DNA from 3 places in the Telluria sp. ZT3P26 genome. Region 3 is predicted to be linked to each of the others. Evidence: predicted binding sites of a transcription regulator. Region 3 holds the regulator's gene; each other region holds the start of a gene.
The links. The regulator LexA, encoded in region 3, represses DNA repair genes until DNA is damaged. The targets are predictions, from matches to a motif close to ACTGTATNNNNATACAGT.
Positions count from the first base shown of each region.

Region 1: the regulator LexA is predicted to act here: its motif matches at 1,537-1,554, upstream of recA (recombinase RecA).
Region 2: the regulator LexA is predicted to act here: its motif matches at 1,387-1,404, upstream of AC56LN_RS04180 (error-prone DNA polymerase).

Region 1 is NZ_JCASII010000001.1:135,430-138,705, reverse strand. It holds gene recX (recombination regulator RecX) at 1-326, opposite strand, end outside; gene recA (recombinase RecA) at 401-1,474, opposite strand; gene AC56LN_RS00640 (response regulator) at 1,776-2,516, shown strand; gene AC56LN_RS00635 (sensor histidine kinase) at 2,513-3,276, shown strand, end outside.
Region 2 is NZ_JCASII010000001.1:952,172-955,447, forward strand. It holds gene AC56LN_RS04175 (TonB-dependent receptor plug domain-containing protein) at 1-1,221, opposite strand, end outside; gene AC56LN_RS04180 (error-prone DNA polymerase) at 1,430-3,276, shown strand, end outside.
Region 3 is NZ_JCASII010000001.1:1,055,647-1,058,922, forward strand. It holds gene AC56LN_RS04595 (tetratricopeptide repeat protein) at 49-738, shown strand; gene lexA (transcriptional repressor LexA) at 799-1,428, opposite strand; gene rpsF (30S ribosomal protein S6) at 1,721-2,128, shown strand; gene priB (primosomal replication protein N) at 2,166-2,465, shown strand; gene rpsR (30S ribosomal protein S18) at 2,494-2,784, shown strand; gene rplI (50S ribosomal protein L9) at 2,821-3,273, shown strand.

The sequences.
Region 1 (3,276 bases), 920 kb from region 3:
TGCCAGACTTCGACCGCACGCGCGGTCTCGCTGTCGGACAGGCCGGCCTTGATATCCACCAGCGCCTCGCCCGTTAATCCATGACTTTTCAATTCGGCCATCACGCGACTGTCGCCATAACGGCTCGCTTTACGGTTGACCAGGGATTCGGCAAAGCGCTCCTGCGACAACCAGTTGTTTTTTTCAAGGAAATCAAGCAGGGCATCGACGTCATCGCCCTCTTCGGCATACTTGGACAGCTTGCGGCGCAATTCGAAGCGGCTGTGCTCGCGCTGCGACAGATAGCGCAGCGCGCGGCCCTTGAGACTGAGTACAGGTGCTTGCATGACGACGTCAGAACATCAGCGTGGCGCCAGGCGCCGGCGGCAAGCTGCTGCCACCGCGCCCCGCGCCAGGCTGATTATTCACCAACCGCCTGCAGCTTCGGCTTGTCGTCGCCACCGATCGTTGGTGGCAGCTCGCGCACACCCAAGGCGGTACGGACCTTGTTTTCGATCTCGCGCGCCAGGGCTGGACGGTCACGCAGGAACTGACGCGCGTTGTCTTTACCCTGACCGATACGCTCGCCGTTATAGCTGTACCACGAGCCCGACTTCTCGACGATTTTGTTATCTGCGCCGAGATCCAGAATTTCGCCTTCACGGGACGTGCCTTCGCCATAAAGAATGTCGAAGTGCGCTTCTTTGAATGGCGGGGCGATCTTGTTCTTGACGACCTTGACCTTGGTTTCGTTACCGATCACTTCGTCACCCGACTTGATCGAGCCGGTACGACGGATGTCCAGGCGCACCGACGCGTAGAACTTCAGCGCGTTACCACCGGTGGTGGTCTCAGGGCTGCCGAACATGACGCCGATCTTCATGCGGATCTGGTTGATGAAGATGACCAGCGTGTTGGTGCGGTTGATCGAGCCGGTCAGCTTGCGCAGCGCTTGCGACATCAGGCGCGCCTGCAGGCCAGGCAGCGAGTCACCCATGTCGCCTTCGATTTCGGCGCGTGGCGTCAGGGCCGCGACCGAGTCGATGACGACCAGGTCGACACTTCCCGAGCGCACCAGCGCGTCGGTGATTTCAAGCGCCTGCTCGCCGGTATCCGGCTGCGAGATCAGCAGTTCGCTCAGGTTGATGCCCAACTTTTGCGCATAGGTGACGTCGAGTGCGTGCTCGGCGTCGATGAACGCGCAGGTGCCACCCAGTTTTTGCATCTGGGCGATGGTTTGCAGCGTCAGGGTGGTTTTACCCGACGATTCAGGACCGTAGATCTCGACGATACGGCCGCGCGGCAGGCCACCGACGCCCAGCGCGATGTCCAGGCCCAGCGAGCCGGTGGAAACCGTTTGCACTTCTTCGACCGGCGTGTTCGCATCCATGCGCATCACCGAGCCCTTGCCGAACTGCTTTTCAATCTGCGCCAGGGCGGCAGCCAGCGCCTTGCCCTTATCAGCGGCGTTCAATGCGGTTTTTTTGTCGTCCATGGTGTACTTTCTGTCGTGGAGTAGGCAAGGTGTGGGCGGTCACGCGCACTTCAAGAGCCAGTACTGTATAAAAATCCAGTGGTTTTTGCAAGCGAAAAGACGTGGTTATTTTACCAACAATCGCTCGGGACTCGCATTGTGACGGTAAATCCAACACAATAGGAGCCGACCGTCATCCCCGCGCAGGCGGGAATCCAGGTCTTGCGCAAGCAGCTTGCGTGGACCGCAACCACAATGCCAGAAACTTGGGTTCCCGCCTCCGCGGGAACGACGTGCTTATAATCAAAGACCGAGGTGTCCCATGCGAATTCTGCTCGCCGAAGATGATAGCGTACTTGCCGACGGCCTGACGCGCTCCCTGCGCCAATCCGGCTATGCCATCGATTGCGTCAAGAACGGCCAGGATGCCGATACCGCCCTGTCCACGCAGGAGTTCGATCTGCTCATTCTCGACCTGGGTCTGCCGAAGATGTCCGGGCTGGAAGTGCTGCGCCGCCTGCGCGCCCGCGCGTCGCTGCTGCCGGTCTTGATCCTCACGGCGGCCGACTCGGTCGAGCAGCGCGTCGAGGGCCTTGACCTCGGCGCCGACGACTACATGGCCAAGCCGTTCGCGCTGGTCGAACTCGAAGCGCGCGTGCGCGCACTGACCCGGCGCGGCGCCGGCGGCGGCGCGGCCGTCGTGCGCCATGGCCCGCTGGTGTATGACCAGGTCGGCCGCAGCGCCTACATCAACGACCAGATGCTCGACCTGTCGGCGCGCGAACTGGGCCTGCTCGAAGTGCTGCTTGCGCGCACCGGGCGCCTCGTTTCCAAGGAACAGCTGGTCGACCACCTGTGCGAATGGGGCGAAGAAGTCTCCAACAACGCGATCGAGGTCTACGTGCACCGCCTGCGCAAGAAAATCGAGGTCGGCGGCGTGCGCATCGCCACCGTGCGCGGTCTGGGCTATTGCCTCGAGAAATTCTCCGAGGCCAGCGCCGCCGCTGCGGCCGCGGCCGCAGCAAACGATGCCCGCATTGCCAACACCGCCGCCGACAAGTGAACGCAGGCTTCACGCCAGAACACGGGCCCGCGCAGCCGCCGTCGCAGCCGGGCCCACACGCTCCTGCGTCGTTCGAGCCGCTCTACGTTCCGCCCAATCCCGAACCCGACGAAAACATCCGTCACTCGCTGTTCGGCGAAATCCTCGACTGGATGCTCGCGCCGCTGCTGCTGCTGTGGCCAATGAGCATCGCGATCACCTATCTGGTCGCGAAATCGATCGCCAACCAGCCGTTCGACGACGCGCTCGAAGACCGGGTCACGGTGCTGGGCCAGCAGATCCGCACCGTGGGCGGCAAGACAGTCGGCCAGCTGCGCACGGCCGGGCGCGACATCCTGCGCGCCGACGACGTCGACAGCGTGTATTACCTGCTGGCCGGTCCGGATGGCGAGCACCTGGACGGTGACCGCGACCTGCCGCGCCCGCGCGCCAACCGCGCCGGCGAGCCGGCCCGCAGCGGCACGGTCGAATTTCGCAACGACACCATCCACGGCACGCCGATCCGCGTGGCCTATGCGTATGTGAATCTCGATCCGCTGCACGAGCGCACAGCCTCGCCCAGGCCGCCGCTGGCGCTGGTGCAGGTGGCCGAAACGCTCGACAAGCGCGCCCACCTGGCCAATGAAATCATCAAGGGCGTGATCCTGCCCCAGTTCATCATCCTGCCGGTGATCCTGGCGCTGGTCTGGTTCGCGCTCTCGCGCGGCCTGAGTCCGCTGGCCGAGCTGCAACAGCGCATCCGTGCGCGGCCGCAGGACGA
Region 2 (3,276 bases), 100 kb from region 3:
GACGTTCATGCCCTTGAATACGTCGCTGTAGAAGCGGCTGATGTCGGCATTGGTGGTCGCCTGGCGGAACGAGAACGCGCCCGCGTAGAAGCGGTCGGCGCTGCGGCCCGGGCCACCGCCAAGCAGATCGAGGTTGGCGATCGAGGCGTTGAGCGTGTTGGCGATGTTGTACTTCAGGCGGTTGTAGCCGTAGGTCTGCGACAGGTCGGCATTCCATTCGCCGGCGGTCCAGCGGTAGCCGACGGTGCCCCAGCGGTCATCGACCTTGCCGTTGATGAACGGGACGAAGCCGTCCGGGTACATCGCGGCCGAATTGCGCGACGGGATGTCTTCGGAGCCCAGGCCTTCGCGGCCGAAGGCGGCCGACGAGGCGTCGCGCTGCTGCACGCCGGCGGTGAAGTAGAACTTGCCGCCCGCGCCGGCCGGGAATTCGCCGTTCAGGTAAATGGTCTGGTTGTCGGCTTTGGTGTCGCCGATGATGCGCGGGTTGCCGGGCTCCGAACGGTTCGAGCGGCCGCGGTCCGAGTATTCGCCGGTGATGCCCAGCACGCCGCCACCGAGGGCAACGCCGCAGTAGGCTGACGCCTGCCAGTTCTCGCCGTCGCCTTCGGTGTACTGGCCGTAGCCGGCCACCGATTCGCAACCCAGGCTTTTCTTCAGGTCGATGTTGATCACGCCGGCAATCGCGTCCGAGCCGTATTGGGCGGCGGCGCCATCGCGCAGCACCTGCACTTCGCGGATCGCCATCACGGGAATGCCGTTCATGTCGGTGCCCGTGTTGCCGCGATTGCGCGCGCCGAACAGGTTCACCAGCGCGACCGTGTGGCGGCGCTTGCCGTTGACGAGCACCAGGGTCTGGTCCGAGCCCAGGCCGCGCAGGGCAGCCGAGTCGATCAGGTCGGCGCCGTCGGCGCCGGTCTGGCGCGTCGAGTTGAACGACGGCGACAGGTTGCTCAGCACCTGCGCGAGGTCGAACTGGCCGCTTTGTTCGGCCGCTTTCGTCATCGGGATGAAGTCGATGGCGACCGGGGTATCGGTGCTGGAGGCGGCGCCGACGCGGCGCGAGCCGACGACGCTCACGCTTGGCACGACGGCGTCGGTGGTGATGGCGGGTGCGGTTTGCGCCTGAACAGCGACAGGGGCGAGGGCAAGGGAAGCAAGGATGGTGCTGCCATACAGACTGGACAACACGGAGCGGGGCATGATTTTGAGTTTGAGCACAGGTTTCTCCGAAGGATGTTCGGATACTATCAATGGATCCTTCGATTACCGTTGCAATGTGGCATTAACACAACGTTCTTGTTGTATAACTTTGTATTATCAACTCGGGTGCATAAGTAATTTCCTGGGGTAAATAAAGAGCGTGCGCTGAAAAAGGTCGGCTATACTGTGTTTTTATACAGTATTTGTCATTCGACATGAGCCCGGCGTGACACAGCCTCCGATCAACCAACCCCCCGCAGCCCAGACACTGCCGCCCTATGCCGAGTTGTTCTGCCTGTCGAACTTCTCGTTCCTGCAAGGGGCGTCGCATGCCGAGGAGCTGGTGCTGCGCGCGGTGCAGCTCGGGTATTTCGCGCTCGCCATCACCGACGAATGCTCGCTGGCCGGCGTCGTGCGCGCGCATGCCGAAGCCAAGGAGGCCGGCCTGCCGCTCATCATCGGCGCCCATTTTCATTTGCAGAACCCCGATGGCAGTCCGGCGCCATCGCTGATTTTGCTGGCGCAGAACCGCGAGGGCTACGGCAACCTGTCCGAATTCATCACGCTCGGACGCACGCGTGCCGGGAAGGGCACGTACCTTTTGACACCCGATGACCTGGCCGACCCGGCGCCGGAGAACGCGCACCTGCGCCACATGCCCGATTGCCTGGCGATCCTGCTGCCGCCGTATCCGGGGCACGAGGCGCAGGACGTCGACCGCCTGCATGCGCAGGCCGCGTGGATGGCCACCACCTTCCCGGGCCGCGCCTGGCTGGGCCTGACGTCGCTGCACCGCGCGTTCGACGATGCGCACCGCGCCACCGTCGAAGAAGTCGGCTGGCAGCATGGCTTGCCGATCGTGGCGCTGGGCCACGTGTGCATGCACGTGCGCTCGCGCAAACCGCTGCAGGACACGCTCACCGCCACGCGCCTGAACAAGGCAGTGGCCGACTGCGGCTACGGGCTGGCGCAGAACGCCGAGCAGCACTTGCGCTCGCGCCTGCGCCTGGCCAATCTGTACACGCCTCAAGTGCTGGCCGAAACGGTGCGCGTGGCGCGCCTGTGCACGTTCTCGCTCGACGAACTGCGCTACGAATACCCGGATGAAGTGGTCCCGCCCGGCCACACGGCCGCGAGTTTTTTGCGCGCCGAGACCTGGATCGGCGCGCACCGGCGTTTTCGCGACGGGATTCCGGCGAAGGTGCAGGCGCAGATCGAGCACGAGCTGGCGCTGATTTCCGAGATGCGCTACGAGCATTACTTTTTGACGGTGTACGACATCGTGCGCTTCGCCCGCTCGCAGCATATCCTGTGTCAGGGCCGCGGTTCGGCGGCCAATTCGGCCGTCTGCTACTGCCTGGGCATCACCGAGGTCGATCCGGCCCGCGCCAGCCTGCTGTTCGAGCGCTTCATCTCGCGCGAGCGCAACGAGCCGCCCGACATCGACGTCGACTTCGAGCACCAGCGGCGCGAAGAAGTCATCCAGTACATCTACAACAAGTACGGGCGCGATCGCGCGGCGCTGGCGGCGGTGGTGATCAGCTACCGCCCCAAGAGCGCACTGCGCGACAGCGGCCGCGCGCTGGGGATCGACCTTGGCATCGTCGAGAAGGTGGCCAAGACCCACCATTGGTTCGACAGCCGCGCCGACCTGCTGGGCCGCCTGGCCGAGAGCGGGCTGGATCCCGAGGCGCCGCTGTCGCGCCAGTGGGCCACGCTCGCGCAGTCGCTGCTGAACTTCCCGCGTCACCTGTCGCAGCATCCGGGCGGCTTCGTCATCGCGCGCGGCAAGCTCTCGCGCCTGGTGCCGATCGAGAACGCAGCGATGGCGGACCGCAGCGTCATCCAGTGGGACAAGAACGACCTCGAAGAACTGGGGCTGATGAAGGTCGACGTGCTGGCGCTGGGCATGCTGTCGATGATGCGGCGCGGCCTGGAACTCGTTGGCCAGCGCTACGGCAACGTGTTCGAGATGCAGGACATCCCGGCCGACGATACGGCCACCTACGACATGATCTGCCAGGCCGATACGGTGGGCGTGTTCCAGATCGAATCGCGCGCGCAAATGAGCAT
Region 3 (3,276 bases):
GCTTGTCATTTTTGGGTGCCCATGAAACGTTTCCTGCTCTGCCTTTCCATGTCCCTGTCCCTGAGCATCGCCAGCGCCGCCTGTGCGGGCGAGCTGGAAGACGCCAACGCGCTGTTCGAAAAGAAGGATTACGCGGGCGCGCTCAAGCTGTACACCAAGCTGGCCAATGCCGGCAATGCGCAGGCGCAGCAGCAACTGGGCCAGATGTACTGGTATGGCGAAGCGGGCGCTGTCGATGAGGCGGCAGCGAAAGCATTGTTCGAGAAGTCGGCGGCCAAGGGCAATAAGGTCGCGGCAGAATCGCTGGTCGTGATGGAACAGCGCGTGACCAAGCGCGCCGAGATCGATTACTGGATCAAGGGCTATGACGGGGCCGAGCTGCAGTCGGGCGAATACCGCTGCCCGTCGCCGCGCATCCCGGCCGTGTCGAAGGTGAACGACGAGATCGATCGCGTCAACAAGCTGGTGACGGGCTGGCAGGATTGCTACAACAAGATGGTCACGAACCTGAACGCGCAGTCGCCGCTGACGAAGAAGATTCCCGCCGATATCGCCAAGCTGATGAACAAACAGGAAGCGGATGCTTCGGCAGCCTATCTGGAGCAGGTGCGGCAGAATATCGCGGAAGGCGCGAAGGTCAATTCAAAGATGATCCTGGCGGATTTTGCAGCGTGGCGCAGTGCGACCGAGGCGTTTGTCAGCCAGCACAATGCGGTCGTGAAGAAGGCGTCGAAGTAGGCAGGGCAGGGCAGCGCAGGAAAGGACAGGCGCCGGCAGGAAGAAGCCGGCGCCGTTACATCAGTTCCAGCTACGCATCAGGCCAACAGCCAGGCCTTCGAGTGCGAACTCTTCGTCCGGCGAGACTGAAATGATGTTGAAGTCGGGGTTCTCTGGCAGCAGTTCCACCAGGTCGCCCGTCTTGCGATAGCGCTTGACCGTGACTTCGTCGCCCAGGCGTGCAACGACGATCTGGCCGTTCTTGGCGCTGTCGATTTTCTTGACCGCCAAAAAGTCGCCATCCATGATGCCGGCATCGCGCATCGACCAGCCTTTGACCTTCAGCAGGAAATCGGGGCGCGCCGCGAACATGGCGGTATCGACGTTGTAGGTGGCTTCGACATGCTCTTGCGCCAGGATCGGATTACCTGCAGCAACGCGCCCCACCAGCGGCAGCGACATGAACGACGGCGGCGGCATCGGAACTGATTCGACGCTCGCGCCGATCAGGCGGATGCCGCGCGATGTGCCCGGCGAAATTTCGATGGCGCCCTTGCGCGCCAGTGCTTGCAGATGTTCTTCAGCCGCGTTGGCCGAGCGGAAACCCAGTTCGGAAGCGATTTCAGCCCGGGTCGGAGGGAAACCGGTGTTCTCGATCGCTTCCTTGATCAGGTTCAGGATCTGTTCTTGCCGTGCAGTGAGCTTTAGCATAAATGTGTTACAGCAACCGGTTATGTGTGTAACCTGTATTTTTGTACAGTATTCTCCCGCGCGCAAGAGGAAACGCAAAAAATATCGTCAAAATCCCGATTCAGCGTACAAACATGCGCCAAAACCGTGGAATTGTCGAGTCAGACTGCCGGGAACTCGCCAGCTCGCGCCTGCGATGCGTCATTGGGCTTTCCAAGCTGCCGATATCCGGGTTATAATTGCCGGCTTTCCCTTCCCACACTCGTCTTGACGCCGAGGTGGGCATTTGTTAAACGTCCTCAAGGAGTAATGCATGCGTCATTATGAAATCGTGTTTATCGTCCATCCGGACCAGAGCGAACAAGTCCCGGCGATGATCGAGCGTTACAAGACCACGGTGACCAGCCGCGGCGGTAACATCCATCGCGTTGAAGACTGGGGCCGCCGCCAGATGGCATACCAGATCCAGAAGCTGCCAAAAGCACACTACATCTGCCTGAACATCGAATGCGACAACGAGACCCTGGTCGAGCTGGAAACTGCATTCAAGTTCAATGATGCGGTTCTGCGTCACCTGACCGTCAAGCTGAAAAAAGCTGAAACCGCACCGTCGCCGATGATGAAATCGGTGCAGCGCGAAGACGCAGCCAAGAGCCACCGTGCCGAAGCCGCTGCGCCAGCAGCCGCTCCAGCCGCTGCGCCAGCGCCTGCTGCTGCTTAAGTTTTCCCCAGTTATTCGTAGTAACCAGTAATACCGGGTGCACAGCGCAAACCACCTCCAGCTCATGGCGACCATCGCCGAGCGCGACGTACTGCGTTACACCCCGGCCGGTGTGCCAATCGTTTCAGCCGTCCTGATGCACGAATCGCAGCAGGAAGAGGCCGGGGTCGAAAGGTCGGTCGCGTTCGAAGTCCCCGCGTTCGCCGCGGGCGAGATTTCGGGCAGGTTCGCCAGCGCCGAATTGGGCGCCAGCTACAGGTTCAACGGATTTCTTGCACGGAAAAATCGCAACAGCAAAGCCCTGGTGTTTCACATCATTGATTTCAGTGCCGCTTAACCCGGCAATTTAGATACAGGAGCCTCAAATGGCATTCGGTAAAAAGTTCGACAAAAACAAAGCGAAACTCAAAGAGAAGCGCAAACAGCAAAACCCGCTGTTCAAGCGCAAGAAATTCTGCCGCTTCACCGCCGCTGGCGTTGAGCAGGTGGACTACAAGGACGTCGACACCCTGAAGGACTTCGTCCAGGAAAACGGCAAGATCATGCCAGCACGTCTGACCGGCACCAAGGCGCACTACCAGCGTCAGGTCGACACCGCGATCAAGCGCGCACGCTACCTTGCGCTGCTGCCGTACACCGACCTGCACCACGGTTAATCGTCGGTCACGACAGTCAGACATCTGGAGATCACTATGCAAATCATTCTGTTGGAAAAAGTAGTCAACGTCGGCAACCTGGGCGACGTCGTCAAGGTCAAGGACGGTTACGCACGTAACTTCCTGATCCCACAAAAGATGGCACGCCGCGCTACCGCCGGCGCCGTCGCCGAGTTCGAAGCCAAGCGCGCTGAACTCGAAAAAGCAGCAGCTGAAAAGCTGTCGGCTGCCCAGGCCGAAGGCGACAAGCTGAGCGGCATGACCGTCACCATCGGCCAGAAGGCCGGCGTTGATGGCCGTCTGTTCGGTTCGGTCACCAACTTCGACATCGCCGAAGCGCTGACCAAGCAAGGTTTCGCTGTCGAGAAGTCGCAAGTGCGCATGCCAACCGGCCCGCTGAAAACCACCGGCGAATTCCCGGTTGCAGTCGCTCTGCACACCGACGTCGTGTCGGAAATCACCGTCGCTGTTGTGGGCGAAGCTGCCTAAGCA